3 regions of the Variovorax sp. W1I1 genome follow, and region 1 is predicted to be linked to each of the others. Evidence: predicted binding sites of a transcription regulator. Region 1 holds the regulator's gene; each other region holds the start of a gene.
What was found. The regulator LexA, encoded in region 1, represses DNA repair genes until DNA is damaged. The targets are predictions, from matches to a motif close to ACTGTATNNNNATACAGT.
Positions count from the first base shown of each region.

Region 2: recA (recombinase RecA) is a predicted target of LexA. The motif match lies at 5,816-5,833, and genes of this name have one in related genera.
Region 3: QFZ83_RS17790 (DNA topoisomerase IV subunit B) is a predicted target of LexA. The motif match lies at 4,903-4,920, and genes of this name have one in related genera.

Region 1 covers NZ_JAUSWZ010000001.1:3,031,914-3,042,443, reverse strand. Annotated here, with positions in the region: gene QFZ83_RS14200 (3-hydroxyacyl-CoA dehydrogenase) at 1-197, opposite strand, end outside; gene QFZ83_RS14195 (MFS transporter) at 343-1,500, opposite strand; gene QFZ83_RS14190 (D-2-hydroxyacid dehydrogenase family protein) at 1,561-2,568, opposite strand; gene QFZ83_RS14185 (hypothetical protein) at 2,668-3,024, opposite strand; gene lexA (transcriptional repressor LexA) at 3,162-3,845, opposite strand; gene QFZ83_RS14175 (asparaginase) at 3,919-4,881, shown strand; gene adk (adenylate kinase) at 4,911-5,567, opposite strand; gene kdsB (3-deoxy-manno-octulosonate cytidylyltransferase) at 5,692-6,465, opposite strand; gene QFZ83_RS14160 (Trm112 family protein) at 6,474-6,656, opposite strand; gene lpxK (tetraacyldisaccharide 4'-kinase) at 6,637-7,656, opposite strand; gene QFZ83_RS14150 (biopolymer transporter ExbD) at 7,657-8,082, opposite strand; gene QFZ83_RS14145 (MotA/TolQ/ExbB proton channel family protein) at 8,094-8,726, opposite strand; gene xseA (exodeoxyribonuclease VII large subunit) at 9,040-10,368, shown strand; gene QFZ83_RS14135 (superoxide dismutase) at 10,408-10,530, shown strand, end outside.
Region 2 covers NZ_JAUSWZ010000001.1:6,050,850-6,061,379, reverse strand. Annotated here, with positions in the region: gene QFZ83_RS28185 (DNA topoisomerase III) at 1-541, opposite strand, end outside; gene QFZ83_RS28180 (SET domain-containing protein) at 631-1,260, shown strand; gene QFZ83_RS28175 (biotin--[acetyl-CoA-carboxylase] ligase) at 1,262-2,074, shown strand; gene QFZ83_RS28170 (hypothetical protein) at 2,086-2,283, shown strand; gene QFZ83_RS28165 (HEAT repeat domain-containing protein) at 2,299-3,042, opposite strand; gene QFZ83_RS28160 (sensor histidine kinase) at 3,039-4,481, opposite strand; gene QFZ83_RS28155 (response regulator transcription factor) at 4,531-5,202, opposite strand; gene QFZ83_RS28150 (MarR family winged helix-turn-helix transcriptional regulator) at 5,265-5,750, opposite strand; gene recA (recombinase RecA) at 5,898-7,010, shown strand; gene recX (recombination regulator RecX) at 7,064-7,528, shown strand; gene QFZ83_RS28135 (SRPBCC family protein) at 7,509-7,940, shown strand; gene yiaA (inner membrane protein YiaA) at 7,951-8,391, opposite strand; gene QFZ83_RS28125 (hypothetical protein) at 8,509-9,237, shown strand; gene argC (N-acetyl-gamma-glutamyl-phosphate reductase) at 9,263-10,186, opposite strand; gene sucC (ADP-forming succinate--CoA ligase subunit beta) at 10,393-10,530, shown strand, end outside.
Region 3 covers NZ_JAUSWZ010000001.1:3,813,789-3,824,318, reverse strand. Annotated here, with positions in the region: gene QFZ83_RS17820 (MBL fold metallo-hydrolase) at 1-619, opposite strand, end outside; gene bamC (outer membrane protein assembly factor BamC) at 625-1,716, opposite strand; gene dapA (4-hydroxy-tetrahydrodipicolinate synthase) at 1,856-2,782, opposite strand; gene QFZ83_RS17805 (bifunctional 2-polyprenyl-6-hydroxyphenol methylase/3-demethylubiquinol 3-O-methyltransferase UbiG) at 2,826-3,395, opposite strand; gene QFZ83_RS17800 (hypothetical protein) at 3,412-3,552, opposite strand; gene QFZ83_RS17795 (MFS transporter) at 3,574-4,797, opposite strand; gene QFZ83_RS17790 (DNA topoisomerase IV subunit B) at 4,953-6,941, shown strand; gene QFZ83_RS17785 (lytic transglycosylase domain-containing protein) at 6,965-7,891, shown strand; gene parC (DNA topoisomerase IV subunit A) at 7,929-10,322, shown strand; gene QFZ83_RS17775 (hypothetical protein) at 10,322-10,513, shown strand.

The sequences.
Region 1 (10,530 bases):
CGCGCTGCGGCGTCGAGCTTGCCCTTTTCTTGCAGCTTGTTCCATTGGGCTATGAGGGCTTCGCGTCCGCGTTCGGCGGCGCCTGCAAAGCTGTCGAGCAGCAGCACTTCGCTGCCGGCCTGCGCGGCGATCTGCGCGATGCCGCGACCCATGGCGCCCGCGCCGATGAGCCCGATCCGTTGGTAGTTCACTGTCATTTGATAGAGATTTTCGCTGGTTGAGTGGTGTGAGGGCCTGACGCGCAGGTGCTGGCCGGAAAGCGGCTGGCGAGCGTCGGCAGACTCCGATTTTGCAATCCCGCGCGGGCGATGCGTCCCGGGTCTTACGCGGGCTTCGTGTTTTTCAGGCCGCGCGGCGGCTGCGGTCGATGGTTACGCTGAGGCCAATGGCAAGCAGCAGCAGCGCCAGGCCGACCCGGCTCATCCACGGCGCGGCGTCGTTCGCCAGCAGCCAGCCGCCGAGCGCCGCGCCGACAGCCTGGCCGATGTAGATGCCCGAACTGTTGAGCGCGACGGAGCCAGGCGCGAGCGCGGGCGCAAGCCCTACGAGCCGCGCCTGCTGCGCCGAGTTGGTGGCGAAGCAGCCGATGCCCCAAGGCACGATCACCACCGCGAGCCAGGCGAGCGTGCTGGCGAACGGCCAGAGCAGCAGGCTCAAGGCGATCAGCGAGGACGTCAGAAGCACCATCCGGCCGGCGCCCACGCGGTCGATGTAGCGGCTGACCACCATGTTGCCGATCAGCCCGAAGGCACCGAACAGCGCCCACATCAGGCTCAGCGTGTTGGCATCCGCACCGAAGCTCTGCTTGAGGATCGGCCCGAAATAGCTGAAGAGCACGAACTGCCCCGAGCCCTGGAGCGCCGTGACTGAAACGATGCCCATCAGCACCGGGCTGCGCAGCACGCGAGACCACGCGGCGGCTGTGAGCGCGGCAGGCCGGATGCCGGTGGGCAGCGTGAGCCAGATCGAGGCGGCGCTGACGATGCTGAGCATCGCAATGGCCATGAAGGCCATGCGCCAGCCGAGGTGGCCGCCGATCAGCGCGCCGATGGGCAGGCCCAGCACCGAGGCCATCGACCAGCCGAGGAAGACGAAGGTGACGGCGCGGCCGCGGTGTTCCGGCGGCACGAGCATGCCGGCGCAGGCCGCGGCCTGGGGCGTGAAGATCGCCGGCGCAATCACCGTGAGCATGCGAACCGGCAAAAGCGCGGCGAAGCTCGGCATGAGCGAGGAGAGGGCGTGTCCGGCGGCGTACCAGAGGAGCGTGAGGGCCAGGAGTTGGCGGCGGTCCCAGCCCGCGACCAGGGCCGCCAGCAGCGGTGCGCCGAGGCACATCACGATCGCGGCGGCGGTGATCAGCTGGCCCGCTGTCGCAGCGGTGACAGCAAGCGATGTGCTGATCTCGTTGAGCGTGCCGGGCACCACCATCACGCCGGTGCCGATCACGAAATTGCCGGCGAGCAGCGCCCAGAGCGCGCCCCGGGGCGCAGGCCGGCTCATCGAATGACCTGCGCCTTCGGCTGCGAGATTCGCCTTGGGGCGGCCCGGCGGCTCATGAACTCACCGGCGGACCTGCAAGGCGCCGGGATTCACGATGTTGGTGGGATTGCCCTTGATGAAGCTCACGACGTTGTCGAAAGCCTGGCCGAAGTAGCTCTCGTAGCTGTCCTGCTCCACATAGCCGATGTGCGGCGTGCAGATGCAGTTCTCCAAGCGCAGCAGCGCGTGGCCCTGCAGCGGCGGCTCGCTCTCGAACACGTCGATGGCCGCGAGGCCCGGGCGTCCGCGATTGAGCGCGGCGAGCAGGGCATCGGCCTCGACCAGTTCGGCGCGGGAAGTGTTCACGAAGAGCGCTGTCGGCTTCATGCGCGACAGGTCTTCGAGGGTGACGAGGCCGTTGGTTTCCTCGTTCAGCCGCAGGTGCACCGAGAGCACGTCCGCCGCGGCAAAGAATTCGTGCCGGTTCTGCGCGACCTGGAAGCCGTCGGAGCGCGCCTTGGCGCAGCTTGCCTCTCGCCCCCAGATCACCACCTGCATGCCGAAGGCCTGCCCGTAGCGCGCGACCAACTGGCCGATGCGGCCATAGCCCCAGATGCAGAGCGTCTTGCCCTTGAGCACCGAGCCGAGCCCGAAATTGGGCGGCATCGAGGCCGACTTGAGACCCGATTGCTGCCACGCCCCGTGCTTCAAGTTGCTGATGTACTGCGGCAGCCGGCGCATGGCCGCCATGATCAGCGCCCAGGTGAGTTCGGCCGGTGCCTGCGGAGAGCCCGAGCCCTCGGCCACTGCCACGCCGCGCTCGGTGCAGGCATTGACGTCGATGTGGCCGCCGACGCGCCCGGTCTGCGAAATGAGCTTGAGCTTGGGCAGCTTTTCGATGAGCTGGCGCGAGATCTGGGTGCGCTCGCGAATCAGCACGATCACGTCGGCGTCTTTCAGGCGAACCGACAGTTGGCCGATGCCCTTGACCGTGTTGGTGTAGACCTTGGCCGCGTACGCGTCCAGCTTGGCGGCGCAGCGCAGCTTGCGCACGGCGTCCTGGTAATCGTCGAGGATCACAATGTTCATGGCGTGCCATTGTGCCTCGCAGCATTGGGCTGTCGCGCCGGTGAACGTTTGGATACCCACCCCGGGGCGCTTCTGGAGCGGCTCGCCGGGGGAAATGCCTCAGTGCAGGCGCGTGGAGCTGGGCGCGGTTTCAGCGGCTTCGAGCGCTGCCAGTCGGTCGAGCTCCGCACAGACATCGGCCATGCGGCCCGAGATCACCATGCGGCTGCGGTCCCGGCTTTTTCCGTCGATCACGCGAACTACACGCAGTGGGCGTGCCGGCGCGGTGGCGGTTGCCGTCGGTGCAGGCGTACCAGCGGTGCGCGTGGTGCAGGCGGGGCGCACGGCCACGTAGCGCAGGCCGGCGGCGGTTTCGTTGCTGTCCCGGTGAGGGGCACGGCGGGCGGGGATGAGGCGGCTTGCAAGCGATTGCAGCGGCATCCAGAAATCAGCGATGGCGAGGAGGGCGATTCCCATGTGAACTCCAAAAAAGTCTGAGGTTGAACACAGGCAGGATTTCTTGAATCGGCCGCGACAGGGTGATGGCGACTTCGCGCCATACGCCCGCCACCTGTTGCGGCCGGATGGGTGCTGCTGCAAGCAGGCCGTGAGGCCTACATCAGCATGGTGTTGCGGATGAGGCCGACCGCGAGGCCTTCGATTTCGAAAGGCTCGCCGGGCTGGACGATGATGGTCGGGTAGTCGGGGTTCTCGGCATGCAGCTCGATCACCTGCTTGTTGCGCTTCAGGCGCTTGACGGTGACTTCGTCGCCCAGGCGCGCGACCACGATCTGGCCATTGCGCGCTTCCTTGGTTGCCTGCACGGCGAGCAGGTCGCCATCCATGATGCCGGCGTCGCGCATCGACATGCCGCGCACCTTGAGCAGGTAATCGGGCTGGCGCTGGAACAGCGTGTTCTCGACGTAGTAGGTCTGGTCGACATGCTCTTGCGCCAGGATGGGCGAGCCTGCCGCAACACGGCCGATGAGCGGCAGCGCCAGCTGCGCCATGCCGGGCAGCGAGAGCGAGAACTGCCCGCCTTCGCGATGGCGCGTTTCGTTGAGCGAACGCAGCGCGTCGCCCTTGAGTCGAATGCCGCGCGAGGTGCCGCTGACAAGTTCGATCACGCCCTTGCGGGCCAGCGCCTGCAGGTGCTCTTCGGCGGCGTTGGCCGACTTGAACCCCAGCTCATTGGCGATTTCGGCGCGTGTGGGCGGGGCACCAGTGCGCGCAATAGCGCTCTGGATCAAGTCGAGAATCTGCTGCTGGCGGGCGGTAAGCTTCACGGCGAACTGCATATGTGGTTCCTTGCGGCACTGGCTAGATATCCAGTACCTGTATTTTTAACCAGTTTTTGGAAGTTGACAAGTCATGGCCAATTTGCCGTTGCCCGAAGTGCGTCGCGTGGTGGTTCTGGGCACCGGCGGGACCATCGCCGGAAGGGCCTCCAGCAGCGGTGACAACATCGGCTACACCGCTGGGCAAGTCGATGTGGCGGACCTGCTGGGCAGCATCGAGGCACCCGAGGGCATCGCGCTGCTGGCGGAGCAGGTGGCGCAGGTCGACAGCAAGGACATGGCCTTCGACATCTGGCAGAAGCTCGCGCAACGGTGCGTGCATTGGCTGGCGCAACCTGACGTGGCCGGTGTGGTGATCACCCACGGTACCGACACGCTCGAGGAGACGGCTTTCTTCCTTCATTCGGTGCTGGCACCGGCGAAGCCCGTGGTGCTGACTTGCGCGATGCGCCCGGCCACTGCGCTTTCGCCGGATGGTCCGCAGAACGTGCGGGATGCCATCGCCGTCGCGGCGACGGCGGGCGCCCAGGGCGTGACGGCGGTATGCGCCGGCACGGTCCACAGCGGGGTGGAAGTGCAGAAGGTGCACACGTACCGCCTCGATGCCTTCGCATCCGGCGATGCAGGGCCGATTGGCTACGTGGAAGAGGGCGCAGTGCGGCGCGTGAGGGAGTGGCCGACGTCGTCGTCATCCCAAGCGTCGAAGGCACTGAGCGCATCAGGACCTTGGCCGCGGGTCGAGATCGTCATGAGCCACGCTGGTGCGAGCGGCGCAATCATCGATGCGCTTCTTCGGGAGGGCGCGGACGAACCTGTCCGCGGTCTGGTCCTAGCCACCACCGGCAATGGCACCGTGCATCACGCGTTGGAAGCTGCGGCGTTCAAGGCGCAGGACGCGGGCGTTGCGGTGCTGCGCGCGACGCGCTGTACCAATGGCCGCATCCTGCCGAAGACCGATGACCGGCTGCGTGACGCAGGCGCGCTCACACCCGTGAAGGCGCGCATCGCGCTGATGCTGGAACTACTGGGGGATTAGATAGCCGCCCTGTCGAAGGGCGGCAGGGATCAGCTGCTCAATGCCGCCAGGGCACGTTGCGTGATTTCGTCGACTGTGCCGACGCCCTTGATCGCGCGGTACTTCGGCGCAGCGGCCGGATCGGCCTTGGCCCAGGCGGAGTAGTAGTCGACCAGAGGACGCGTCTGCTGGCTGTACACGTCGAGCCGCTTGCCCACGGTTTCTTCCTTGTCGTCCTCGCGCTGGATCAGGTCTTCGCCGGTCACGTCGTCCTTGCCTTCGATCTTGGGCGGGTTGAACTTGACGTGGTAGGTGCGGCCCGATGCCGGGTGCGAACGGCGGCCACTCATGCGTTCGATGATGTCGCTGAAGGGCACGTCGATCTCGAGCACGTAGTCGAGCTTGACGCCCGCGGCCTTCATGGCATCGGCCTGTGGAATGGTGCGCGGGAAACCGTCGAACAGAAAACCGTCGGCGCAGTCGGGCTGGGCGATGCGCTCTTTCACGAGGTTGATGATCAGGTCGTCGCTCACCAGTGCGCCTGCATCCATGACGGCCTTGGCCTGCAATCCGAGCGGCGTGCCGGCCTTGACGGCGGCGCGCAGCATGTCGCCGGTCGAGATTTGGGGGATGCCGTATTTCTGGCAGATGAAGGCCGCTTGCGTGCCTTTGCCCGCCCCGGGCGCGCCCAGCAAAATTAGTCTCATGGTGTCCTCGGACGGTTCTTAGATTTTGTGTCACGCCAAGCGACGGCCCGAGGGCTGGGCGAGGCGGATTTCACGTCGAGGATAGCATGCGTCCCCATAGGGAATTCCCTCCGCGGCGCACGTCTTAGGAGGCGGACCCGGCAGCAAAGACGGCACGCACGCGCGCCAGATCCTCAGGGGTGTCGATGCCCGGCCCGGGCGCGACATGGCTCACATGCACCGCGATGCGATGCCCATGCCAGAGAGCGCGCAATTGCTCGAGTGCTTCGGTGGCTTCGACCGGCGCTGGCGGCAGCGACGGAAATTTCCGCACGAAGCCGGCGCGATAGCCATAGATGCCGATGTGGCGCAGCGGCGCAGGCAAAGGCAGCGCGGTTGGTGCCGCACCCCCAACCGAGCCATCGCGCCACCAGGGGATCGGCGCGCGGCTGAAGTAGAGCGCGTTGCCCTGGGCGTCGAGCACCGCCTTCACCACGTTCGGGTTCATGAAGTCGCTGATCGAGTCGATCTCGTGGGCCGCTGTACTCATCGCGGCCTCGGGATGAAGGGCCAGCGCCGCCGCCACGGCGTCGATCAGCTCCGGGTCGATGAGCGGCTCGTCGCCTTGTACGTTGACGACGATCTCGTCGCCATCGAGGCCCAGTTGCTCGCACGCTTCAGCCAGCCGGTCGGTGCCGCTCGGATGGTCCTGGCGAGTGAGGATGGCTTCGACGCCGTGCGCCTTGCAGGCCGAAACGATGGACGCATCGTCTCCGGCCACAACAACGCGCGATGCGCCGGACTGGCTCGCGCGTTGCGCAACACGCACCACCATCGGCAGGCCCGCGATATCGGCAAGTGGTTTGTTGGGCAGCCGCGTGGAGGCGAGGCGTGCCGGCACCAGAACGGTGAAGCTCACGGAGCCGGTCACAGACCCAGCTCTTCGTCGGACAACGTGCGCGCCTCGTTCTCGAGCAGCACCGGGATGCCGTCGCGCACCGGGTAGGCGAGGCGGGCGCTGCGGGAGCACAGCTCCTGCTTCTCGGCGTTCCAGGTCAGGGGGCCCTTGGTGACAGGGCAGACGAGCAGTTCAAGCAGCTTGGTATCCATCGGGCGATGATAGCTTTGCGTCGAGCGCGGCGAAGAATTCCGGGGCGGGTTCGAAGTGCAGCGGCACGGCCAGCGCATCGGGCGCTTTGCGCCACAGCTTGACCGCATCTTTCTCGGTGCACAGCAGGGTGTATTCGCTGCCGGACGGGCGCTGCCAAGCATCGAAGTCATGGTGATCGGGCAGTGCGATGGTTTCGGTGAGCGTGAGACCGCGTGCACGCAGCATGTCGAAGAACCCCTCGGGCCGCGCGATGGCTGCCAGCGCGATCAGCGGCTTGCCCGTGAGCGCTTCCAGAGGAACGCGCTGTCCATCGCTTGCAACCGCATCCTGCGCAAGACTGCGCGTGGCGGTGTAGCCACCCGAAAAAGCAGGCCTCTCGCCGCTGTGAAGCACCAAGTCGCAACGACGTGGCCAAGGCTCGCGCAACAGGCCTGCGGGCAACAGCCAGCCGTTGCCGATGCCGCGGTTGTCGAACACGCAGATTTCGATGTCGCGTGCCAGCGCGAGGTGTTGCAGCCCGTCGTCGCTCACGATCACTTGCATGGCTGGATATCGCTCCAGCAGGGCGCGTGCAGCTTCGATGCGTCGTCGTGCGACGAAAACCGGGGCGTTAGTGGCATGGTGGATCAGCGCTGGCTCGTCGCCGACATCGTGGGGATCGCTCCCTTCGAGCACTTCGCGGCAATCGTCGGTACGGCGGCCGTAGCCGCGCGACACCACGCCGACCTGAAGCCCACGAGCCCGCAGATGCCGGACGACAGCCATCACGACAGGCGTCTTGCCCGCACCGCCCGCAATCACGTTGCCGACGACGATCACAGGAACAGGCACGCGTCCGGCCCGCAGCCATCCGAGGCTATAGAGCCAGCTGCGCAGCGCAAAGATCGCGCCGTAGAGCAACGACAGCGGCCACAGCAGGCAGGCCAGCAGGCCGCGGCGCAGCCAGGCGTCCTGCAGCCGCGAGGCTGCGCCCGTGCTGCTGCGGCCCTGCGACGGCACTCAGTGCCCGGCTTGCGCCGTCGACTGTGCGGCGAAGGTGATCTGCATCAGGCCGGCGCGGCGCGCGGCTTCCATCACCGTGACCACGGCCTGGTGCGGGCTGCTTGCGTCGGCGCTGATGATCACCACGCTTTCCTTGCCGCCGGTGGCCGCGGCGCCGAGCGCTGCGGCCACGGTGCTCACGTTGCGGTCTGCAACGGCGGCCTTGTTGACCGTATAGCGGCCGTCGGCGGAGACCGTGACGATCACTTCTTTTGGATAGTCGCGCTGCGCGTCCACGTCCGCCGTCGGCAGCCGCAACTGCATCTCGGTGAACTTGCTGTAGGTGGTCGACAGCATCAGGAAAATCAGAATGACCAGCAGCACGTCGATGAACGGGATCAGGTTGATCTCCGGCTCGTCGCGCGCGCCGTGGCGAAACTGCATGCGGGCGCGGGTCATTTGCGCAGCGCGTTCAGGTGGCGTGCAAAGCGCTCACCCGAGAGTTCGAGGTTCAGCAGGTATTCGTCGACACGGCTGCGGAAGTAGCGCCAGAAGATCAGCGTGGGAATCGCCACGATCAGCCCGAACGCCGTGTTGTAGAGCGCGATCGAGATGCCGTGCGCCAACTGCGCCGGGTTCCCCGAGCCGACCGCGCCGTTGACGGGCGACTGCGAACCGAAGATCTCGATCATGCCGATCACCGTACCCAGCAGGCCGAGCAGCGGCGCAGCGGAGGCGATGGTGGCCAACGCCGGCAGGTAGCGCTCCAGCTTGTGAGCGATGGTGCGGCCCGACGCTTCCATGGCGGCGCGAAGATCGTCTTCGGTGCAGCGCGGATTGGCGTTGAGCGCCCGAAGACCCGCAGCCAGCACCTGGCCGAGCATCGAGTTGCGTTCGAGTTTCGTGACGACGTCCGGGCCGGGAATGGCTCCGCGCGAGACAGTGATGGTTTCGTCGAGCAATTTTGGCGGAAGCACCTTCACGGTTTTCAGACTCGTGAAACGTTCTATAACCAGCGCGAGCGCAATAACCGAACAAGCGAGCAGCGGCCAAATAGGCCAACCCGCGGCAACAATGATGGAAAACAAGAAAATCCTCCGGCCCGTAGACTGCAAATGCGCGGCGATTATCCACCGAGCCCACCATCGGCATGCGGCTTGTTTGCGTGTCAGCAAGGACGCACAGATTCTGTGGATAACTTTGTGATTAACCTGCTTCGCAACTCGTCTGAACCCGCATGGATGGGCCTTTCCGCTAGATCGATTGAATTTTGAGCAGTACTTTTTTGAATGAAATCAACCACTTGCACGAGAAACCGTGCGCCTGCCCCGCATGGGGGACTTGGGGCGGGGGAAGTCAGGCCTGTTGTGGAAGAGTGGCTTTCGGCCATTCGTGCGCTTTGTGAACTTGCGTGAAACGAATTCCGCGCCCGGGCCGCGCATCTGGGCTGTCGGCGCGCTGTGCCGGGCAGTGGCCGACACGCTGGACGCGCGCTTCAATCCGGTCAGCGTGCGCGGCGAGATATCGGGCTTTTCGCGCGCCTCAAGTGGACATTGTTACTTCTCGCTCAAGGACGAGTCCGGCCAACTGCGCTGCGCGATGTTCCGCCGCGCCGCCGGATTGCTCGATTTCTCGCCCCGGGATGGCGACCAGGTGGAGGTGCGAGGACGTCTTGCCGTGTACGAGCCGCGCGGCGACCTCCAACTGGTCGTCGAAAGCCTGAGGCGTGCCGGGCAGGGCGCGCTCTTCGAGCAGTTCCTGCAGCGCAAGGCGCGCCTCGAGGCCGAGGGCCTGTTCGATCAGGCGCGCAAGCGTGCGCTGCCCACCATGCCGCGCGCGGTGGGTGTCGTCACTTCACTCGGTGCGGCAGCGCTGCACGACGTCGTGACCGCGCTGCGACGGCGCGTGCCGCACATCCCCGTGGTCCTGGCCCCGGCGGCAGTGCAGGGCGCAAATGCGCCCGCCGAGCTGGTGCGCGCGCTGCAATCGCTCTACACATCGGAGCCGGCCGTCGATGTGATCCTGCTGGTGCGAGGCGGTGGTTCGATCGAAGACCTGTGGGCCTTCAACGACGAGACGCTGGCGCGGACCATCGTGCAGAGCCCCGTGCCGGTGGTGAGCGGTGTCGGACACGAAACCGACTTCACCATCGCCGACTTCTGCGCGGACTTGCGCGCGCCCACCCCCACCGCTGCGGCCGAACTCGTCAGCGCGCCGCGCGACCTGTGGCTTGGGGCGCTCGACTTGCTCGATGAACGGCTCGGCGAAGCGCTGGGCACGCGCCTCGACGTGCTTGGGCAGCGGCTCGATCAGGCCGCAGGCCGCCTCGGCCGTCCGTCGAACCTGGTGGCTCGCCAGCAGCTTCGCCTGGCGCACCATGCGCAGCGCCTGCACTTTGCGGTGCTGTCAAGACAGGAGCGCTTGGCGCAGGTACCACGATCGATCGCGGTCAATCTTCCAGCGAAATTCGACCGCGCACTTGTGCAGCGGCGCGAACGCCTGGAGCGGGTGGCTCTGCGCCTGCGTCTGCTCGATCCGGCACTCGTGCTGCAGCGCGGCTACGCCTGGCTCACCGATGCGGATGGCCGCGCGGTCGTCAGCGCGAAAAAGCTGCATGCAGGCGATGCGGTCGTCGCACGGCTCGCGGATGGCGAGGTTGACCTGACCGTGACGCATGGAGGGAGCAACAACGGGAACACGTCCGACGCGCCCTCGAAAATTAGTTCCTAGAATCCTTTATTCCCCACAACCAACCCACGAGAAAAAACCATGGAACATGTGCTCCCACCCCTGCCGTACGCCCTCGACGCGCTGGCACCCGAGTATTCGAAGGAAACCCTCGAGTACCACTACGGCAAGCATCACAACGCCTACGTGGTGAACCTCAACAAC
Region 2 (10,530 bases), 3.0 Mb from region 1:
TGATGCCCACCAGCCAGTCGGCCTCGGAGCGCGAGCGCGCCGCGTCGGCCAGGCCCTGCATCTGCTTTTCGGTGCGCAGCGCATCGAAGCCGTCGCGAATCGCCTGCGGCGTCATCGACTGCAGCCACAGGCGCTTGACCGGCTTGCCCAGCGGACTCTTGCCGCCGGCGTACTGCTCGATGAGGCGGAAGATCAGTTCGCCCTCACGGCCCGCGTCGCAGGCGTTGATGAGCTGCGTCACGTCCTTGCGCTTGGCCTGCTTGACCACGGCGTTCAGCCGCGTCTTGGTCTTGTCGACCGGCTTCAGGTCGAAGTGCGGCGGGATCACGGGCAGGTTGGCAAAGCTCCACTTGCCGCGCTTGACGTCGAACTCCTCGGGCGCCTGGATCTCGACCAGGTGACCGACAGCGCTGGTCACGACATAGCTGTCGTTCTCGAAATGCTCGTCATGTTTGTCGAATTTGCCGGCCACCGGCGTGAGGGCGCGGACGATGTCCTGTGCCACCGATGGCTTTTCTGCGATTACCAACGTCTTTGTCATCTAAGGGCTCTCTATACTCTGCGGCTTCCCGCGTGTGTGCACGCGCACACGCGCATGTGTGTGCATATTCAAACTAACAGACTTCGGCGATGCCTTCCAAATCCCCACAACTCGCCGGCCGCCGCATCCAGATGCGGCGCTCGGATGTCCATGGCAACGGCGTGTTCGCGGTGGACGACCTGGCCGAAGGCGAGACGCTGATCGAATACAAGGGCGAGGTCATCAACTGGAAAGAGGCGCTGCGCCGCCATCCGCACGACCCGGCCCAGCCGAATCACACCTTCTACTTCCACATCGACGACGGTCGCGTGATCGACGGCAACGTCAAGGGCAACGACGCCCGCTGGATCAACCACTCGTGCGAGCCGAACTGCGAGGCCGACGAAGTCGATGGGCGCGTTTATATCAAGGCACTGCGCAACATCGCTGCAGGAGAAGAGCTCAATTACGACTACGGCCTGATCATCGACGAGCCGTACACGCCGAAGCTCTTGTCCGAATTTCCTTGCTGGTGCGGCTCCGAACAGTGCCGCGGCACGCTGCTGACACCCAAGGATGAGGACGAAGAAAAGAAAAAGAAGAAGAAAGCCAAGAAGAAGGCCGAAAAGAAAAAGGCCGAGAAGAAAGAAGAGAAGAAAAAAGAGGCCAGGAAGGCCGAGAAGAAAGCCGACAAAAAGGCTGAGAAGCAAACCGAAAAGAAGAAGTCCAAGAAGGACTGACATGAGCAGCAGCACGGGCGCCTGGCAGGAAGACAGGATCGTCGCGTCGGTCGCGCCGCTGTTGCCAGGCTTCGCGGTCGAGGCCGTGGCCGAGATCGATTCCACCAGCACCGAGCTCATGCGCCGTGCGCGCGCCGGTCGCGTCGAGCCGGTGCTGCTGGTGGCGGAGCGCCAGACCGCAGGCCGTGGGCGCCTCGGTCGCGTGTGGCAGAGCGCACCGCAGAGCCAGGCACAGACCTCGCTCCTGTTCTCGCTGGGCCTGCCGCTTGCGCCGGCCGACTGGTCGGGCCTGTCGCTCGCTGTCGGTGTCAGCGTGGCCGAAAGCCTCGATCCGACGGGCGCACACAAGGTCGGCCTCAAGTGGCCCAACGACATCTGGGTGAACGACAGCAAGCTGGTCGGCATCCTCATCGAAACCGCATTGCCGCATGCTGCCGGCCCCGGTGCGCAGCGGTTCGTGGTGATCGGCATCGGCATCAACATCGGCGCGCGCGAAGCCGACGGCATGCGCACGCCGCCCGCATGGCTGCACCAATGGCGCCCCGACGCGGCCGCGCCCGAGGTGCTGCGCGAACTGGCCGAGCCGCTGGTGCGCAACGTGCTCGCCTTCGAGGCGCAGGGCTTCGCGCAGTTCGCCGAACGTTTTGCCGCGCGCGATGTGCTGCGCGGCCGCGAGGTGGTGCTGAGCGACGGCACCGAAGGCGTCTGCGAAGGCGTGGCCTGGAGCGGCGAGCTGCAGGTGCGCACGGCCGCGGGCCTGCAGATCATCACGAGCGACGAAGTGAGCGTGCGCCCTCGCGGCATGGCGTTCTGAAAATCATCCCCATGAAACTGCGCCTGGCGTTGATCGTCCTGCTGCTGGCCAACGCCGGCTACTTCCTGTGGGCACGCGGTGATCTGGTGGGCTTCGGCCTGGCGCCGGCGAGCCTCAACGAGCGCGAGCCGCAGCGGGTGTCTCGGCAGATCAAGCCCGAGTGGGTGCAGGTGCGCAAGGAAGCGAAGGCGGGCGCGCCCGCGCCGTAGTTGGAGATACGGGGATCAGGCGGCGGCGCGCGCGAACATGCGGCGCGCCTTGGTCAGCGCGGCCTGCAGCTTTTCTTCGGATGGTTGCTCGTGCGAACTTGAACTCAGGCCGAACTTCTTGCCCGCAATTTCCTGCACCGCGACCAGGATGCCGCGAAGCGCCACCGGATCGGTCTCGGCCTCGAGGGCGGTGCGCAAACATTCGAGCGCCTTGGGCGCCGCGCTGCGGCGGTTGAGCACGATCTGCATCAGCGCACTGGCGGCCCATTGGCGGTTCGCAGCGATGGGGTCGCTGGCGAGCAGGGGTGCCACCTTCGCGACGTCGGCCGTGCCGCCGAGCCAGCCGATCACCCACAGGCCCTTGCAGCGCAGGTCTTCGTTGGGCGATGCGAGCGCGGCGCGCGCCAGTGCCGCTGTTTCCTTCAGTCGCCGGCCCTTGCGGTACTTGAAGGTGCCGAGCATCTGAAGCACCGTCGCCTGCATCGTCGGGTCGTGCTCCTTTGCAAAACACGCGAGCAGATGGTCTTCGGCTGCGTCGCCGCGTTCGCTGAACTTGCGGCAAAGCCAGTCGAACAACTCGCTGTCCATGCCGGTGTCGCGCAGCAGTTCGTAGTGGAAGGCCAGCGCCTCGGCCGACTGAAGCGCCAGCAGGTCGGCGCCGAAGTCGAACATGTCCGACACGTCGGTGTCGATGCGGATCGCCTTGAAACGCCGGCGCAGCGCGTCGATGGCTTTGCTCTCCTTGGCGGACGCGCTCACTGCAGATGCTCCCCTTCGAAACGCACTGTGAAGCGCGCACCTGGCGGATGCTTGCCGGGATGCGCGTCTTCCAGCTTCACCTGTGCGCGGTGCTGGTTCGCGATCTCCCGCACGATCGGCAGGCCCAGCCCCGAGCCGTCGGCCTCGTTGCCGAGCACGCGGTAGAAGGGCTCGAACACCAGCTCGCGGTCGCACTCGGCGATGCCGGGTCCGTTGTCCTCCACCTGCAGCAGCAGCACATGGCCGAACGGATCGGCCAGCACGCGGGCGGTGATCACGCCGGGGTGCTCGGGCGTGGAGGGCGTGTAGTTGAGCGCGTTGTCCACGAGGTTGCGCACCAGCTCTTTCAAGAGCGTCGGGTTGCCGTCGAACATCACGCCGGGCGCACCGGCCTCCGCGCCGTCGTAGCCGATGTCGATGCGCTTTTCGATGGCACGCGGCACGGCCTCGCGCACCACTTCGATGGTGAGCCGCGCGAGGTCGCAGGGCTGGCGGTGCGTGTTGGCGCTGTTGCCCTCGGCGCGCGCGAGCGACAGCAGCTGATTCACCGTGTGCGTGGCGCGCACGCTGGCGCGGCCGATCTGCTTGAGCGACTGCTTCAGTTCATCGGCATTGGCGCCTTCGCGCTGCGCGAGGTCGGCCTGCATGCGAAGGCCCGCGAGCGGCGTCTTGAGCTGGTGCGCGGCGTCGGCGAGAAAGCGTTTTTGCGTGTCGATGGAGTCGTTGAGCTTGTTCAGCAGTTCGTTGACAGACGACACCAGCGGCACGACTTCGAGCGGCACCGACGATTCGTCGAGCGGACTCAGGTCGCCGGGCCGACGTTCGCGGATGCGCGCCTCCACCACCGACAGCGGCTTGATCCCGCGCACCAGCGCGAGCCAGATCAGGAGCACCGCGAGCGGCAGGATCGCGAACTGCGGCAGCAGCACGCCCTTGATGATCTCGAGGGCGAGCACCGACTGCTTCTCGCGCGTTTCGGCCAGTTGCAGCAGCGTGGGCGGCACGTCGTCTACGCCGCTGGGAATCCACAGCGAGGCCACGCGCACCTCATTGCCGTGCAGGGCACTGTTGTGCAGGAAGACCTGACCGGGCGGCAGCGGTTCGTCGAGACCCGGCATCGGAAGGTCGCGTTCGCCGCCGAGCAGCGTGTCGTGGCCGTCGAGCAGTTGGTAATACACGTGGCCGGTGTCGTCGGCCCGCAGGATCTCGCGCGCCGATTGGGACAGCACGAACTGCGTGTGCCCTTCCTTCACCGTTACCAATTCGGCCAGGGCCTTCACGTTGTGTTCGAGCGCGCGGTCGAAGGGCGCGTTGGCGATGCCCTGCGCCACCAGCCAGGTGACGCCGATGCTCACCGGCACCAGCAGCAGGAGCGGCGTGAGCATCCAGTCGAGGATTTCGCCAAAGAGCGAACGCTGGGCGCGCTGAAAGAGCTTCATCGGGCCGAGCCCTCCGGCATGCCGCGCACGCGGGGCGGCTGCGCCATCGTCACTGGATCTTTTCGAGGCAATAACCCAGTCCGCGAACCGTCGCGATGCGCACCGGGCCCTTCTCGATCTTCTTGCGCAGGCGGTGGATGTAGACCTCGATCGCGTTGAGGCTCACCTCTTCGCCCCATTCGCACAGACGGTCGACCAGCTGGTCCTTGCTCACCAGCCGCCCGGCGCGCTGCAGCAGCACTTCGAGCAGGCCGAGTTCGCGGGCCGAGAGTTCGATCATCTTGCCGTCGATGGTCGCCACGCGGCCGGCTTGGTCGTAGACCAGCGGGCCATGGCGGATCGCGTTGCTGGTGGCGCCCATGCCGCGGCGGGTGAGGGCGCGCACGCGCGCTTCGAGTTCCTGCAGGCTGAAGGGCTTGGCCATGTAGTCGTCGGCGCCGTGGTCCAGGCCCTTGACGCGCTCTTCCACGCTGTCTGCGGCGGTGAGCACCAGCACGGGCAGTTGCGAGCCGCGGGCGCGCAGGCGCTTGAGGATCTCGATGCCGTGCAGGCTGGGCAGGCCCAGGTCGAGGATCAGCAGGTCGAACTCGCTGTGGGTCATGAGCGCGGTGTCGGCCTGCGAGCCGTTGGCCACGTGGTCGACCGCCGCACCCGAGGTGCGCAGGCTCCGCAGCAGGGCATCGGCGAGCACCTGGTCGTCTTCGGCAATCAGTATTCGCATGAGCCACCTCCGGCCGGTTCGGGCGCCATGCCGGCGCCATTCACTTTGTCTCTCGGCCGAGTCTAGCCCGCCGTATAGGCTTCGAGACCGATGGTTACCACGGTGGCGATCTCGTCGCCGACGCTGCTGCGGAACTCGCGCTCGGCCTGAGTCACCGCGCTGCGGAAGGCGTCGAGCCAGGCGAGGCCGTCGGCCGTGAAGAGCACGCGCCGCGCCCGCGCATCGAGCGGATCGGGGCCGCGCGTGACCAGGCCCCAGGCTTCGCACTGGTCCACGAGCGCACCCATCGCCTGCTTGGTCATGCCTGCACGGTCGGCCAGTTCTGTGAGACGCGAACCTTCGCGCGCGAGATGCCGGGTGATGTGGATGTGCGCGGCGCTCACCTGGGCGCGCGCGGCGAGGTTCGAGAGGGCGAGTGGCACGTCGACGTCGTGCGCCATCAGTTCCAGCACGCGCTCGTCGAAACGGCGCATCGCATGGCCCAGCAGGCGGCCCAGGTGGGTCTGTCGCCAGGCGTCCGGATCGGTCGGGAAAGCAGCTTCGGCCATGGCGCCAGATGGTAAAGCAAACTGACCAAAAAATGGGTTTACGTAAACCCATGAGCCACTACACTACTGTTCAAACATCCAGCCTGTGGTTAAAAGCAGATGGATGGAAACCAGACACAAACCGTTGATTTTCAAGGAGATTTCCACATGGACGCAGTCGTCAAGGGCGCAAGCATCTCGGTCGCCAACAGTGAAAAGGCCAAGGCTCTTCAAGCCGCGCTGGCCCAGATCGAAAAGCAGTTCGGCAAGGGCACGATCATGCGGTTGGGCGAAGGCGAGGCGCTGGAAGACATCCAGGTGGTCTCCACCGGCTCGCTGGGCCTGGACATCGCCCTGGGCGTCGGCGGCTTGCCGCGCGGCCGGGTGATCGAGATCTACGGTCCGGAATCCTCGGGCAAGACCACGCTCACGCTGCAGGTCATCGCCGCCATGCAGAAGCAGGCCGGCACCTGCGCTTTCGTCGATGCCGAGCACGCGCTCGACGTGCAGTACGCCCAGAAGCTCGGCGTGAACCTGTCCGACCTGCTGATCAGTCAGCCCGACACCGGTGAACAGGCGCTCGAAATCGTCGACTCGCTGGTGCGCTCGGGCGCTGTGGACCTGATCGTCATCGACTCGGTCGCCGCGCTCACGCCCAAGGCCGAAATCGAAGGCGAAATGGGCGACTCGCTGCCCGGTCTGCAGGCTCGCCTCATGAGCCAGGCGCTGCGCAAGCTCACCGCCACGATCAAGAAGACCAACTGCATGGTCATCTTCATCAACCAGATCCGCATGAAGATCGGCGTGATGTTCGGCTCGCCCGAAACCACCACCGGCGGCAATGCGCTGAAGTTCTACGCCTCGGTGCGCCTGGACATCCGTCGCATCGGCACCATCAAGAAGGGCGACGAGGCCATCGGCAACGAAACCAAGGTGAAGGTGGTGAAGAACAAGGTCTCGCCTCCGTTCAAGACGGCCGAGTTCGACATCCTGTTCGGCGAAGGCATCAGCCGCGAAGGCGAAGTCATCGACATGGGCGTCACCGCCAAGATCGTCGACAAGTCCGGCGCCTGGTACGCCTACAACGGCGAGAAGATCGGCCAGGGCCGTGACAACGCCCGCGAGTTCCTGCGCGAGAACCCCGAGCTGTCGCGCGAGATCGAGAACAAGGTGCGCGAGTCGCTGGGCATCCCGCTGCTGGCTGCCGATGCAGGCTCGGAGCCGGAGAAGGCCGAGAAGCCTGCCAAGGCGCCCAAGGCCGACAAGGCGGCAGCGGAGTAAGAGTTCGATAGCGGCCCTTCGCGAGTTTCACGGGCCGCGCGAGCGAACCCCGGATGGCTTTCGGCGCCCCCTCTCTCAAAGGCCGCGCGCTGCGGCTCCTGAGCCAGCGCGAGCATTCGCGCGCGGAGCTGGAGCGCAAGCTCGCCAGGCACGAAGAAGAACCCGGCACGCTGGCGAAGGCGCTCGACGAGCTGGTGGCCAAGGATTTCATCAGCGAGCCGCGCGTGGTGGCCTCGGTGCTGAACCAGCGGGCCGCCCGATCGGGCGCGTTGCGCGTCAGGCAGGAACTGCAGGCCAAGGGCATCGCGCCCGAGGCCATCGCCGAAGCGGTGGCCGGCCTGCAGGACACCGAGGTCGAACGTGCCACGGCCCTGTGGCGCCGCCGCTTCGACGCCCCGCCAGCCGACGCGAAAGAGTGGGCGAAGCAGATGCGATTCCTGATGGCGCGCGGTTTCTCGGGCGCCGTCGTGTCCAAGGTGCTCAGGAGCGATTTCGATGATGAATCAGCAGACGAATGAAGATCGCGGCGTGCAGTCGCGCGTCATCGCGCAGCGCGTGGCTTGCGAATGGCGCCGCGCCTACCGGGTCGCCGCCGACCCGATGCGATTGCCCGACTGGGCCAGCGGGCTCGCCAAGAGCGCGCTGCTGCCGCAGGGCGATCACTGGATCGTGCGCACGCCCGAGAGCGGCGACGCTCGCATGCGTTTTGCACCCGCCAACGACTTCGGCGTGCTCGACCACTGGGTCGCGCCCGAAGGCGTGCCCGAGGTCTACCTGCCGTTTCGCGTGATCGGCGTGGCGCCGGATGCCTGCGAGCTGCAGTTCACCCTGCTGCGCCAGCCGCACATGGACGACGCGGCCTTCGAGCGCGATGCCGCGTGGATCGCGCGCGACCTGCAGGCGCTGAAGCGGCTGCTCGAAGCGGACTGAGCCGGCGGCTTCAGCTGGCCTCGGGCGTGTCGTCGAACGCCGGGGCCTCGCCCTTGTGCGCCGCGATGTCGCGCACGTTCTTCTGCACCGCCACCGCGCCGAAGAGGCTCAGCAGGAAGGCCATGGCGTAGAAGCCTTTCTCGCTGGCCGCCAGCGTGGCGTTGAAGAGGCCGACCGAAAGCAGGGCGACCGACAGCAGCAGCGAGATCCAGCACAGGCCGTAGTAGATGCCGGTCACGGTCATGCCCTCGATGCGGTCGCGCACGGTCTTTTGGAGCGACACGGCGGAGAAGAGGCCGTACATGAGGATGGTGAAGTAGTAGCCCTTCTCGTTGAGCTGCATCGAGGCGTTCCACAGCCCGATCAGGTAGACGATGGCGCCGATGATCAGCGCGGCCCAGGAGGCGGCGACAAATGCGCCGGTCGGTTTCTGAAATTTGACTGTTGCCATGGCGATCCCTCTCCTCGTTGTGATGTGGGCGCGATTATGGTGTTGGATGTCGATGGCATGATCTGCGGCGACCGGCCTCGTGCGAGGCGGCGTGAAAAAAAACCGGAGGAGCTTCCCGTGTCATCTGAACCCGTCAATCAACCCTCTCTCGTCCGCACCGGCGCCAAGGCCGGACTCTCTTTCGCCGGCTCCGTCATCAAGGGCGGACTGCTCGGCGTGGTGCTCGGTGGCGGTGTCTTCTTTTTCTACCTGAGCCAGCTGAACGGGCCGGGCAATACAGCGGCGCGGGCCGGCGGTGCCGGGGCCATCGTGGCGCTCGTCACTTCGCCGCCGGTGCTGGTCGCGGTGCTGCTGCTTCTGTTCGTGGTCGTCTACACGATGCTGGGCGTGCACCAGGGCCGCGCCAAGGCGATGCAGCACCTGGTCGCAGCGCGTGGCGAGGCGGTGTCGCAGCGGCTGGCCGGCGCTGTCGCGGGCCGCATCGAGGCGATGCCGCGTACGCATGGCGCGCTGCAGCGGACGGCCGATTGGCTGTCGGTCGATGCATTGACCAAGCAACTCGCGCCGGTGCTGGGCGAGGGCAAGGCGGTGCGATCGGTGGTGGCCTTCGTGCTGAACCGCCTGCCATTGAGCGACATGCTGGCCGAGTGGCAGCAAGGCCGCGCCGCGCAAGGGGAGCCGGTGGCGGGGGAGGGCGCGGCGCAAGACCCGGCGCTTCGCGCGCTGCTCACGCGCCGCATCAACGAGACGCTGCAGGAGATGTCGACGCCTTCACGCAAGCCGCTCTATATAGCGCTGGCCGCGCACGCCGTCCTGCTGGGCGTGGGCCTCTGGCTCGTCAGGTAACCAAGGAAGAAAAAGTGCGTGGCGCTCAGAGCGCCAGCATCAGCTTCAGGTTTTGTACCGCGGCGCCGCTGGCGCCCTTGCCGAGGTTGTCCAGGCGCGCGATCACCACGGCATGGCGGTGGTCTTCGTTCGGAAACACGCGGATCTCGAGCTGGTTGGTGTCGTTTAGCGCAAGCGCATCGAGCTTGCCGCTCTCGGTGGGCGGCAGCACCTTCACGAACTGCTCGGGCGTGTTGCTGCGCGCGTAGTGCGCGGTGAGCGCGTCCTGCAGGTCGCCGGACTTCGGCTTGCCGGGCAGCAGGTCGAGGTGCAGCGGCAGCTGAACCAGCATGCCCTGCTTGAAATTGCCCACCGAGGGAATGAAGACCGGCCGGCGCGTGAGGCCGGTGTACGCCATGATTTCGGGAATGTGCTTGTGCTTCAGGCCCAGCGCGTAGGTCTCGAACAGCGGCGCCTTGCCGCTCTCGTACTCCTCGATCATGGCCCGGCCGCCGCCCGAATAGCCGCTCACCGAGGGCAGCGACACCGGAAAGTCGACCGGAAGGATGCCCGCATCGACCAGCGGACGCAGCATGGCGATGGCGCCGGTCGCGTAGCAGCCGGGGTTGCCGACGCGGTCGGCCTTCGCCACGGCCTGCCAGTGGCCTTCGACCAGTTCGGGAAAGCCGAAGACCCAGCCGGGCGCCACGCGGTGCGCAGTGGAGGCGTCGATGATCTTGGGTTTCTTGGCCGGCAGCTGGTCGATCAGCGCGACCGATTCGCGGGCTGCGTCGTCGTGCAGGCACAGCACCACGAGATCGACGCCGGCCATGAGTTCGCGCTTGGCGTTCACGTCCTTGCGCAGCTCGGGCGCGATGCTCACGAGCTCGATCTGCGGCATCGTCTGCAGCCGCTCGCGAATCTGAAGGCCGGTGGTGCCGGCTTCGCCGTCGATGAAAACCTTGGCCATATCGGAGTGTGCGTAGAGGGGCTAGAAGAAAGTACGTATTGACCGCAACCGCACGTCGAGTATTGGTGCGGCGCACCATGATACAGTCCGCGGTTGTTCGCCGCCCCCAGCCGTCAGGCTGCCGTCGCCCGCGAGCAACAGAGCCAAAGAAGCCTCAGACCCCAGATCTCCCGTTCTCAACTTCCTCCTTCCGAGAGACATCCCTCATGAAGATTCACGAGTACCAAGGCAAGGAAATCCTTGCCAAGTTCGGCGTGCCGGTGCCGCGCGGCATTCCGGCATACACGGTTCAGGAGGCTGTCGAAGCCGCCCAGAAGCTTGGAGGCCCGGTCTGGGTCGTCAAG
Region 3 (10,530 bases), 780 kb from region 1:
GCACCGCGCGCGCGATCTCCGCCGCCGCTGCATTCGACAGGTGCCCGTAGTTGCCGCCGACGCGCAGCTTGAGGAAAGGCGGGTAGGCCGAATTGGCCAGGAGATCGCTGTCGTGGTTGAACTCGAGCAGCAGCGCATGCACGCCGGCCAGGCGATTCAGCACGTGGGCCGTGGCGTGGCCCAGGTCGGTCAATACGCCCAGCGTGCGTGCGCCGTCCGTGCAGCGAAGCTGCAGTGGCTCACGCGCGTCGTGGGGCACGGTGAAGGGCTGCACGCCGATATCGCCGACGGCGAACTCCGCGTCGTCGCGCGCCAGGTTCAGCCGGCCCTCGAAGTCGCGGCCACCCGTGGCGAGCCAGGTGCCTTCGCTCATCCAGACGGGAATACGGTTGCGCCGCGAGAGCGTGTGGGCGCAGCCGATGTGGTCGCCGTGCTCGTGGGTGATAAAGATGGCGTCGATGTCGCCAGCGACGAGCCCCGCCTGGGCCAGCCGCTGATCGAGCTGCCGGATGCCGAAGCCGCAGTCGACGAGGAGCCGGGAGGTGCGGCCAGCGCTGGTCGCCTCGACCAGCGCGGCATTGCCCGTGCTGCCGCTACCGAGGCTTCGGAAGCGGAGCATGCGGGTTACTTCAGGTCGTCGGCGATGACCTTGACGATGCGCTGCGCGTTGGCCGAGGTTTCGGGCGCACCGGCTTCGTTCTGCACCGAGACGGTGGTCGACTCGCCCTGGCTCTTCACGAGGATGCGGAACTTGATCGGCTTTTCGTCCTTGGACGAGCTGCTGAACAGCTTGCCGAAGAAGCCTTCTTCCTTCTTGTCGGGGTTCGGCGTCACGTAGCGCACGTAGTAGATGCCGGCGCTGCGGTCGCGGTCTTCCACGGTGAAGCCGGTGCGGTCGAGGGCGAGGCCGACGCGGCGCCATGCGCGCTCGAAGCCTTCGCTGATCTGCACCACGGGCTGGTTGCCCACGCTGGCGATGGTCGCGGTCTTTGCCGGTGCCGAGGTGGCGGCCAGGATCTTCGACTGCTCTTGCGAGACGCCCAGCTTGACCATCAGGCGGCGCAGGAACTCGGTTTCGAGTTCAGGGTCGCTCGGGCGCGGCTGCCACACGGTCTGGTCCTGGCGCGAGTTGTTGTAGACCTCCTGCATGCCGCGGTGGCTGATGAAGATCTCGGTGCCGTTGGTCGTGCGTTCGATGCGGGTGCGGAAGCGGTCGAGTTCGCCGGTCGAGTAGACCGAGTCGACCAGCTTGCCCAGCGTGCCGCGGATGATGTCCTGCGGCAGCTTGGCGCGGTTTTCGGCCCAGTCGGTTTCCATGATGCCGAGGTTGCGCTGCTCGGTGGTCAGCAGGAAGCCGCTTTCCTGCCAGAAGTCCTTCACCGGCTCCCAGAGCTGGTCGGGCGTGCGGTTGATGACGATCCAGCGCTGCGTGCCCGCGCGTTCCATGCGCACGTCGCCGATGTTGGCGACGGCGGTGGGCACGCCCGGCGCATTGGCGATGCCGGTCTGGTAAGAATTGGCGCTGACGGCGCCGCCGGGCACCGCATAGCGGTTGTCGCGCGAGAGTTGCGACAGGTCGGGCGGGACTTCGAGCGTTGGGGCCTTGCCGGCGCTCTTGTAGTCGATCTTGTCGCTCTCGAGCACGGAGCAGGCGGCGAGGCTGGCAACCAGGGTGGTCAGCAGTGCATATCGCGAAAGTTGCGAAAGGTTCTTCAACGTCGTCTTCCTTGTTGGAATGGTTCGATCAATCTATGGGCCGCAGTGCCCGCCATCTCTGAGCACGGTTCGGGCAAAAGGTTGCTTAACCTTGTTGCGGCCAGGGAAAAAGCGGATCGCAGGCGTATTGGGGATTGGCTCAGTTCTTGAGCAGGCCGGTGGCGCGCAGGGCGCCCTCGACCGCCGGACGGCTGGCTTCGCCGAGTTCGGTGAGCGGCAGCCTCAGGGCGCCGCCGCAGAGGCCGAGCCGGGCCATGGCCCACTTGAGCGGAATCGGATTGGGTTCGACGAACAGGTTGCGGTGCAGCGGCATGAGTTCGAACTGGATCTGCATCGCGCGCTTCACGTCGCCGGCGATGGCAGCCACGCACAGTTCATGCATCTTGCGCGGCGCGATGTTGGCGGTGACGCTGATGTTGCCCTGGCCGCCGCACAGCATGAGCGCAACGGCGGTCGGGTCGTCGCCGGAATACACGGCAAAGTTCTTGGGCACATCGCGAATGAGCCATTGGGCGCGTTCGATGTTGCCGGTGGCTTCCTTGATGCCGATGATGCCGGGCACCTGCGCGAGACGCAGCACCGTGTCGTGCGCCATATCGGCGACGGTGCGGCCGGGCACGTTGTACAGCACGATGGGCAAGTCGCCCACGGCCTCGGCGATGGCCTTGAAGTGCTGGTACTGGCCCTCTTGCGTGGGCTTGTTGTAGTAGGGCACGACCTGCAATTGCGAATCGGCGCCAACGCCCTTGGCGAACTTGGCCAGCTCGATGGCTTCCTTGGTCGAATTGGCGCCGCAGCCGGCCATCACGGGCACGCGGCCCTTGGCTTGCTCGACCGAGACGCGGATGATTTCGCAGTGCTCTTCGACATCGACCGTCGGCGATTCGCCGGTGGTGCCGACCACGCCAAGGCAGTCGGTGCCTTCGTCGATGTGCCAGTCGATGAGTCGCCGCAGGGCGGGGTAGTCGACACTGCCGTCGTCGTGCATCGGCGTGACGAGCGCGACGATGCTGCCTGTCAGTTGCTCCAAGGGGGAATCTCTTTGTCGGTGGACGAAAGCGCCGATTCTACTTACTCCGGGCACCGCCAAGGCAGCGCCCCCGGCCCCCTCAGTTTCCCTTAAGGAGGGCGCGCAGCGGAGGGCCCGCAAGGGACGCGGGCACACGGATGGCGGCAATGCGCTGCACGAAGCGCGCCGGTTCGGGGAGGAACCCGTTTTCGTAGGCCACCACGCGCAGCTCCGCGCAGGCCGCGAGCAGCTCGCCGGGCTGCAGCAGGAAGTCGGCTCGCGACGGCTTGCCCACCGTTTCGTTACCGGCGGCGAAGGTCTCGTAGAGCAGCACGCCGCCAGGGGCCACGGCCGCCACGATGTCGGCCATGCGGGGGCGCCACAGGTAATTGGTGACGACCACTGCGCCGAAGGTCTGGCCGGTGAAGGGCCAGGGGCCTGATTCGATGTCGGCCGTGATCGCCTGCCCGAAGGCGCCGGCTGCCTCGGTCGCTTCCGGTGACCGGTCGACGCCTGTGACAGGGTGGCCGCGCCCGGCAAACCACTGCATGTGCCGGCCTGCGCCGCAGGCCACGTCGAGCACCGTGGCATTGGCGGCCAGCAGGTGCGACCAGCGCACGATCCATTCCGAAGGCGTGCCCGTGCCGTGCAATGGCGCTACATCTTTCATAGCAATTCAGCCTGCTTCAGAAGCACGACCACACCTGGTCGACCAGCGTCACGAGAAATTCCGGGTGCGTATAGAGCATGAACACGCCCGCCAGCGCCGCCGCTACGGCCGCAAGCCAGCCGGCGTGTGCGAGGTGATGGCGCATCTGCGGAGTCATGGTGCGATTGTCTGCCCGCAATCAACCCGGCACGGCCGCCGGCCGCGCCGCGCGGGCGATGGCGTGCTCCTTGACCGGCAGGTTGATCAGCGCCGCGAACACGCCCAGCGCAATCGCGATGTACCAGACGATGTCGTAGCTGCCCGTCGTGTCGTACAGGTAGCCGCCGAGCCACACGCCCAGGAACGAGCCGACCTGGTGGCTCAGGAATACGAAGCCGCTGAGCATCGACAGGTGCGCCACCCCGAAGATGCCCGCCACGATCGCATTCGTCGCGGGCACCGTCGAGAGCCAGAGGAAGCCCATCGCCGCCGAGAAAACATACACGCTCATCGGCGAGATCGGCACGATCAGGAACAGCGCGATCGAGATTGCGCGCGCGAAGTAGATCGCCGCGAGGATCTTGCGCTTGGCGAGCGTCTGCCCCAGCAGGCCGACCGTGTAGGTGCCGAATACATTGAAGAGCCCGATCAGCGCCAGCGCGTAGCCGGCGACATCGGCCGACAGGCTCCGGTCGCGCAGGTACGTCGGCATGTGGATGCCGATGAAGGCCAGTTGGAAGCCGCAGACGAAATAGCCCGCCATCAGGAGGCCGAAGCTCGGATAGCGGAAGGCTTCGCCCACCGCCTGCAGCACCGACTGGTCGCGGTGCCCGGCGAGCGCCGCCGTCTTCGGCTCGCGCAGGCCGAAGGCCAGCGGCACGATCACCAGAACCAGCACTGCGAGCACGGCCAAGGCGGTCTGCCAGCCCAGTTGGCCGATCAGGCGGCCCTCGATCGGCGCCATCAGGAACTGGCCGAACGAGCCGGCCGCCGCGGCCACGCCCATCGCCCAGGAGCGCCGCTCGGCCGGAATCTGCCGCCCGATCACGCCGTAGATCACCGCGTAGGTCGTGCCCGCCTGCGCCGCGCCGATCAGCACGCCTGCGCTCAGTGTGAACAGCAGCGGCGTGGGCGAATGCGCCATGCCCAGCAGCCCCAGCCCGTAGAAGATCGCACCGCCGATCAGCACCCGGAACGCGCCGAAACGGTCGGCCAGCATGCCCGCGAACACCCCGAAAATGCCCCAGGAGAGGTTCTGGATCGCGAGCGCGAAGGAGAAGGTCTGCCGACTCCAGTCCTGCGCCTGCGTGATCGGCTGCAGCCAGAGGCCGAAGCCGTGGCGGATGCCCATCGAGAGCGTGACGATCATGGCGCCGCAGAACAGCACCTGCTTGATCGAGAGAGTGGGCGTGGAGGCTTGCATGCCGTCGAATGTAGCCATTTGCGTGCTGCGGCAGGCAGGCAGGCGGCCCCAGCCATTGATGATTTATCGGCGCCGTTTCAATGCGCATCCGGCATCAAAGCGCCTGCTGTATGGGTATCCAGTTGTTTGGCGGCGACTGACTACAATCCGCCCCCATGGCGACTCCTCCCAAGACAACCTCAGACTCCGCTTCCGGCTACTCGGAAGGCTCCATCCGCGTGCTCAAGGGCCTCGAGCCCGTCAAGCAGCGCCCGGGCATGTACACCCGGACCGACAACCCCCTGCACATCATCCAGGAAGTGCTCGACAACGCCGCCGACGAGGCGCTGGCCGGCTATGGCAAGAAGATCAAGGTCACGCTGCATGCCGACAACTCGGTGAGCATCGAAGACGACGGCCGCGGCATTCCGTTCGGCCTGCATCCCGAGGAAAAAGCCCCCGTGGTCGAACTGGTGTTCACCCGCCTGCATGCCGGCGGCAAGTTCGACAAGGGCTCCGGCGGCGCCTACAGCTTCTCGGGCGGCCTGCACGGCGTGGGCGTGTCGGTGACCAATGCGCTCTCGAAGCGGCTCGAAGTCACCTCCCACCGCGAAGGCTCGATCGCCAGGTTGGCCTTCAGCGCCGGCGACGTGATCGAGGCGCTCGAAATCCGCAAGCTCGAAGCCGGCGAGCGCAAGCAGGGCACCACCGTGCGCGCCTGGCCCGACGCCAAGTACTTCGAAACCGCCGCGCTTCCGATGAGCGAACTCACGCACCTGCTGCGCAGCAAGGCGGTGCTGATGCCCGGCGTGAGCGTCACGCTCACGGTCGAGAAGACCAAGGAAACCCAGCAGTGGCTGTACAAGGGCGGCCTGAGCGACTACCTGATGCAGACGCTCAACGGCGACCCGGTGATCCCGCTCTTCGAGGGCAGCGGCCATGCCGACAAGAACGCCGACAACTTCGCCGAAGGCGAGGGCGCCGACTGGTGCGTGGCCTTCACCGAAGACGGCCAGCCGGTGCGCGAGAGCTACGTCAACCTGATTCCCACCAGCGCCGGCGGCACCCACGAGAGCGGCCTGCGCGATGGTCTCTTCACCGCGGTGAAGGGCTTCATCGAACTGCATTCGCTGCTGCCCAAGGGCGTGAAGCTGTTGCCGGAAGACGTGTTCGCGCGCGCTTCGTACGTGCTGAGCGCCAAGGTGCTCGATCCGCAGTTCCAGGGCCAGATCAAGGAGCGCCTGAATTCGCGCGACGCGGTGCGGCTGGTGTCGAGCTTCGTGCGCCCCGCGCTCGAACTCTGGCTCAACCAGCACGTCGACTACGGCAAGAAGCTCGCCGAACTCGCCATCAAGGCCGCACAGACCCGCCAGCGCGCCGGCCAGAAGGTCGAGAAGCGCAAGGGTTCCGGCGTGGCCGTGCTGCCCGGCAAGCTGACCGACTGCGAGAGCAAGGACATCAGCCACAACGAGGTCTTCCTGGTCGAGGGCGACTCCGCCGGCGGCAGCGCCAAGATGGGGCGCGACAAGGAAAGCCAGGCCATCCTTCCGCTGCGCGGCAAGGTGCTCAACACCTGGGAAGTCGAGCGCGACCGGCTCTTCGCCAACACCGAAATCCACGACATCTCGGTGGCGGTCGGCGTCGATCCGCACGGTCCCAACGACTCGCCCGACATGAGCGGCCTGCGCTACGGAAAGATCTGCATCCTCTCCGATGCCGACGTGGACGGCTCGCATATTCAGGTGCTGCTGCTCACGCTGTTCTTCCGTCACTTTCCGAAACTCATCGAAACCGGCCACGTGTATGTCGCGAAGCCGCCGCTGTTCCGGGTCGATGCGCCCGCGCGCGGCAAGAAGCCGGCTTCCAAGGTCTATGCGCTCGACGAGGGCGAGCTGACCGCCACGCTCGACAAGCTGCGCAAGGATGGCGTGCGCGAAGGCGCCTGGAGCATCAGCCGCTTCAAGGGCCTGGGCGAGATGAGCGCGGAACAATTGTGGGAAACCACGCTCAATCCCGATACCCGGCGCCTGATGCAGGTGCAGCTGGGACGCTTCGACTTCACATCTACCCAAGGCGAGATCACCAAGCTCATGGGCAAGGGCGAAGCGGCCGCCCGGCGCGAGTTGATGGAACTGCGCGCCGACGACGTCGACATCGATGTTTGACCCCCGTGACCCTCACAGATTTCATGCGTCCGTTGCTGTTGGCTTTGCTGCTGTGCTTGCAGCAGGGAATGGCGCACGCCGCTGACATCTACGGCTACATCGACAGCAAAGGCGTCGCGCATTTCGCCGCCGAGAAGGTCGACGAGCGCTATCAGATCTTCTTTCGCGGCGGCCAGAGCTTCGACACCGCGCAGGGCATCTCGCCGCTCTCGCGCAGCGGGCGCAAGTTCGACGGCAAGGTGCCGCCGGCGTCGCAGAGCCTGCTGGCGCTCTTCGAGGCTTCGCCCAGCTACAAGACGGCCAAGGCAGCGCTGCGCGATGCGTCGAACAAGCATTCGATCGACTACGAACTGCTGCAGGCGCTGATCGCCACCGAATCCGGCTTCGATGCGCAGGCCGTCTCGCCCAAAGGCGCGATGGGCCTCATGCAGCTCATGCCCGCGACCGCGCAGCGCTACGGCGTTGCGGCGGACAAGCGCACGAGCATCGAGAAAAAGCTGTTCGACCCCCGCATCAACATCGCCGCCGGTTCCCGCTACCTGCGCGACCTGATCGCGATGTTCCCTGGGCAGATCGAACTGGCGCTGGCCGCCTACAACGCGGGCGAAGGGGCGGTGCAGCGCGCGGGCAACAAGATCCCGAACTACAAGGAAACGCAGAACTACGTGCAGACAGTGCTGCAGCTCTACGCGTACCTGAAGCCCGGCGCGACCGGGGGGCGCATCGGTGGCGGCGGCAAGTCGCCTGGCCGCATCCGCATGGAAATGGGCGGTGCCGTCGGCCGCGGCAACATGCCGCCCGACCGGCCCTGGCTGCCGGCTGCTTCGCCTGCCACCAAGCCTGCCGCGCCCGTTCTGCCGGAAGCGGCCGACGTGCCAACCTCTCCCTACATGCCCGAAGTGCCGGTCTCGTCCATGACGGGCGCGCCTTCGGTGGCCATGTCCGAATAAATAGACAGCAACAAAAATCTTCCGGAAACGACAGACGATGGATTCCCAACCTCCGCTCGACCTTGGCGGCCCGACCGACGGCGACACCACCCTCACACTGGCCGACTACGCGCAGACCGCCTACCTCGAATACGCGCTCAGCGTGGTCAAGGGCCGGGCGTTGCCCGATGTGTCCGACGGCCAGAAGCCGGTGCAGCGGCGCATCCTGTACTCGATGTCGCGCATGGGCCTGGGCTTCGGCGGCACCAATGGCACCGTGGGCGCCAAGCCCGTCAAGAGCGCGCGCGTGGTCGGCGACGTGCTCGGCCGTTTCCACCCGCACAGCGACCAGGCCGCCTACGACGCGCTGGTGCGCATGGCGCAAGACTTCTCGCAGCGCTACCCGCTGGTCGATGGCCAGGGCAACTTCGGCAGCCGCGACGGCGACGGCGCCGCGGCCATGCGCTACACCGAAGCGCGGCTTGCCCGCATCACCAGCCTCTTGCTCGACGAGATCGACGAAGGCACGGTCGATTTCATTCCCAACTACGACGGCAGCACCGAAGAGCCGCGCCTCCTGCCCGCGCGGCTGCCGTTCACGCTGCTGAACGGCGCGAGCGGCATCGCCGTGGGTTTGGCCACCGAAATCCCGAGCCACAACCTGCGCGAGATCGCCGACGCCTGCGTCGCGCTGATCAAGTCGAACGGCAAGCTGAGCGAAGAAGAGCTCTTCGCCATCGTGCCCGGCCCCGACTACCCGGGCGGGGCGCAGATCATCAGCGGCGCGAGCGATATCGCCGACGCCTACCGCACCGGCCGCGGCTCGCTCAAGGTGCGCGCGCGCTGGAAGATCGAAGATCTCGCGCGTGGCCAATGGCAGCTCGTGGTCAACGAACTGCCGCCGGGCGTCAGCACGCAGAAGGTGCTCGAGGAAATCGAGGAAATCACCAATCCGAAGGTCAAGGCCGGCAAGAAGGCGCTCTCGGCCGACCAGACGCAACTGAAGGCCGCGATGCTGTCTGTGCTCGACGTGGTGCGCGACGAATCGAGCAAGGACGCTGCCGTGCGCCTGGTGTTCGAGCCCAAGACCTCGCGCATCAGCCAGGAAGAATTCATCACGACGCTGCTCGCGCAGACCTCGCTCGAAACCTCTTCGCCGATCAACCTCACGATGGTCGGCATCGACGGCAAGCCGACGCAGAAGTCGCTGCGCCAGATGCTCAACGAGTGGATCGCGTTCCGCGAGATCACCGTCGAGAAGCGCTCGCGGCATCGCCTGAACAAGGTGCTGGAGCGCATCCACATCCTCGAAGGCCGGCAACTGGTGCTGCTGAACATCGACGAGGTGATCGCGATCATCCGCGCGGCGGAAGATCCGAAGGCGGCGCTCATCGCGCGCTTCAATCTCAGCGAACGGCAGGCCGAGGACATTCTTGAAATCCGCCTGCGCCAACTCGCGCGGCTCGAAGCCATCAAGATCGAACAGGAGCTCAAGGGCCTGCGCGAAGAGCAGAAGAAGCTCGAAGACATCCTCGGCAGCCCGGCCACGCTGCGCCGCCTGCTGATCAAGGAAATCGAAGCCGACGCCAAGACCTTCGAAGACCCGCGCCGCACTCTGATCCAGGCCGAGAAGCGCGCCGTGGCCGAAGTGAAGGTGGTCGACGAACCCGTCACCGTGATCGTGTCGCAGAAGGGCTGGGTCCGCGCGCAGAAGGGCTGGGCGAGCGAGAAGGCTGCCGGCAACGGCGGCACCGCGCCCGAGTACAGCTTCAAGTCGGGCGACACGCTCTATGGCGCCTTCGAATGCCGCAGCGTCGACACGCTGCTGGTCTTCGGCTCCTCCAAGGACAAGAGCGTGCGCGTCTACACCGTGCCCGTGGCGTCGCTCCCCGGCGCGCGCGGCGACGGCCAGCCCGTCACCACGCTCATCGAGCTCGATGCCGGCACCCACGTCACGCATTTCTTCGCGGGCCCGGTGGGCGCCAGCGTGCTGCTGGCCAACACCGGCGGCTACGGTTTCATCGCCACGGTCGAGAACATGATGTCGCGCCAGCGCGGTGGCAAGGCCTTCATCGACGTGGGCGAGGGCGAACAGCTCTGCCGTCCCTCGCTGGTGGGCGGCGCAAGCGGCGCCGAGCCGATGCCGGCCGCCACGCACGTGGCCTGCGCCTCGACCGGCGGCCGCATCCTGACCTTCGACATCGCCGAGCTCAAGAGCCTGCCCAAGGGCGGCCGCGGCCTCACGCTGATCGACCTGGAACCCAAGGACACCCTCGCGGGCGCCGCGGCCTACACGCGCAGCGTGAAGATCGAAGGCATCGGCCGCGGCGGCAAGGAGCGCGACGAGACGCTGGAAATCCGCACCCTCAACAACGCACGCGGCACCCGTGCGCGCAAGGGCAAGGCGGCCGACCTGGGCTTCAAGCCGGCCAGCATCGTGCGGGTGCTGTGATGGGCGGCATCGACATCAGCGTCATCGGCCTGTTCATCGCAGTGGTCACCGGCCTCGCGAGCTTCCTGGTGGGCCGGCACTTCCGGATGAAGCGGGCGGCCAAGCGGCGCGAGAAGGACCGCGCCGCGGCGCAGGCCATCGAGACGCGGCAGGTGCGCCGGGCGCGCGAGCGGCGCGAAGGCGGCAGGTAGGCCGGGCGTGCAGGCGA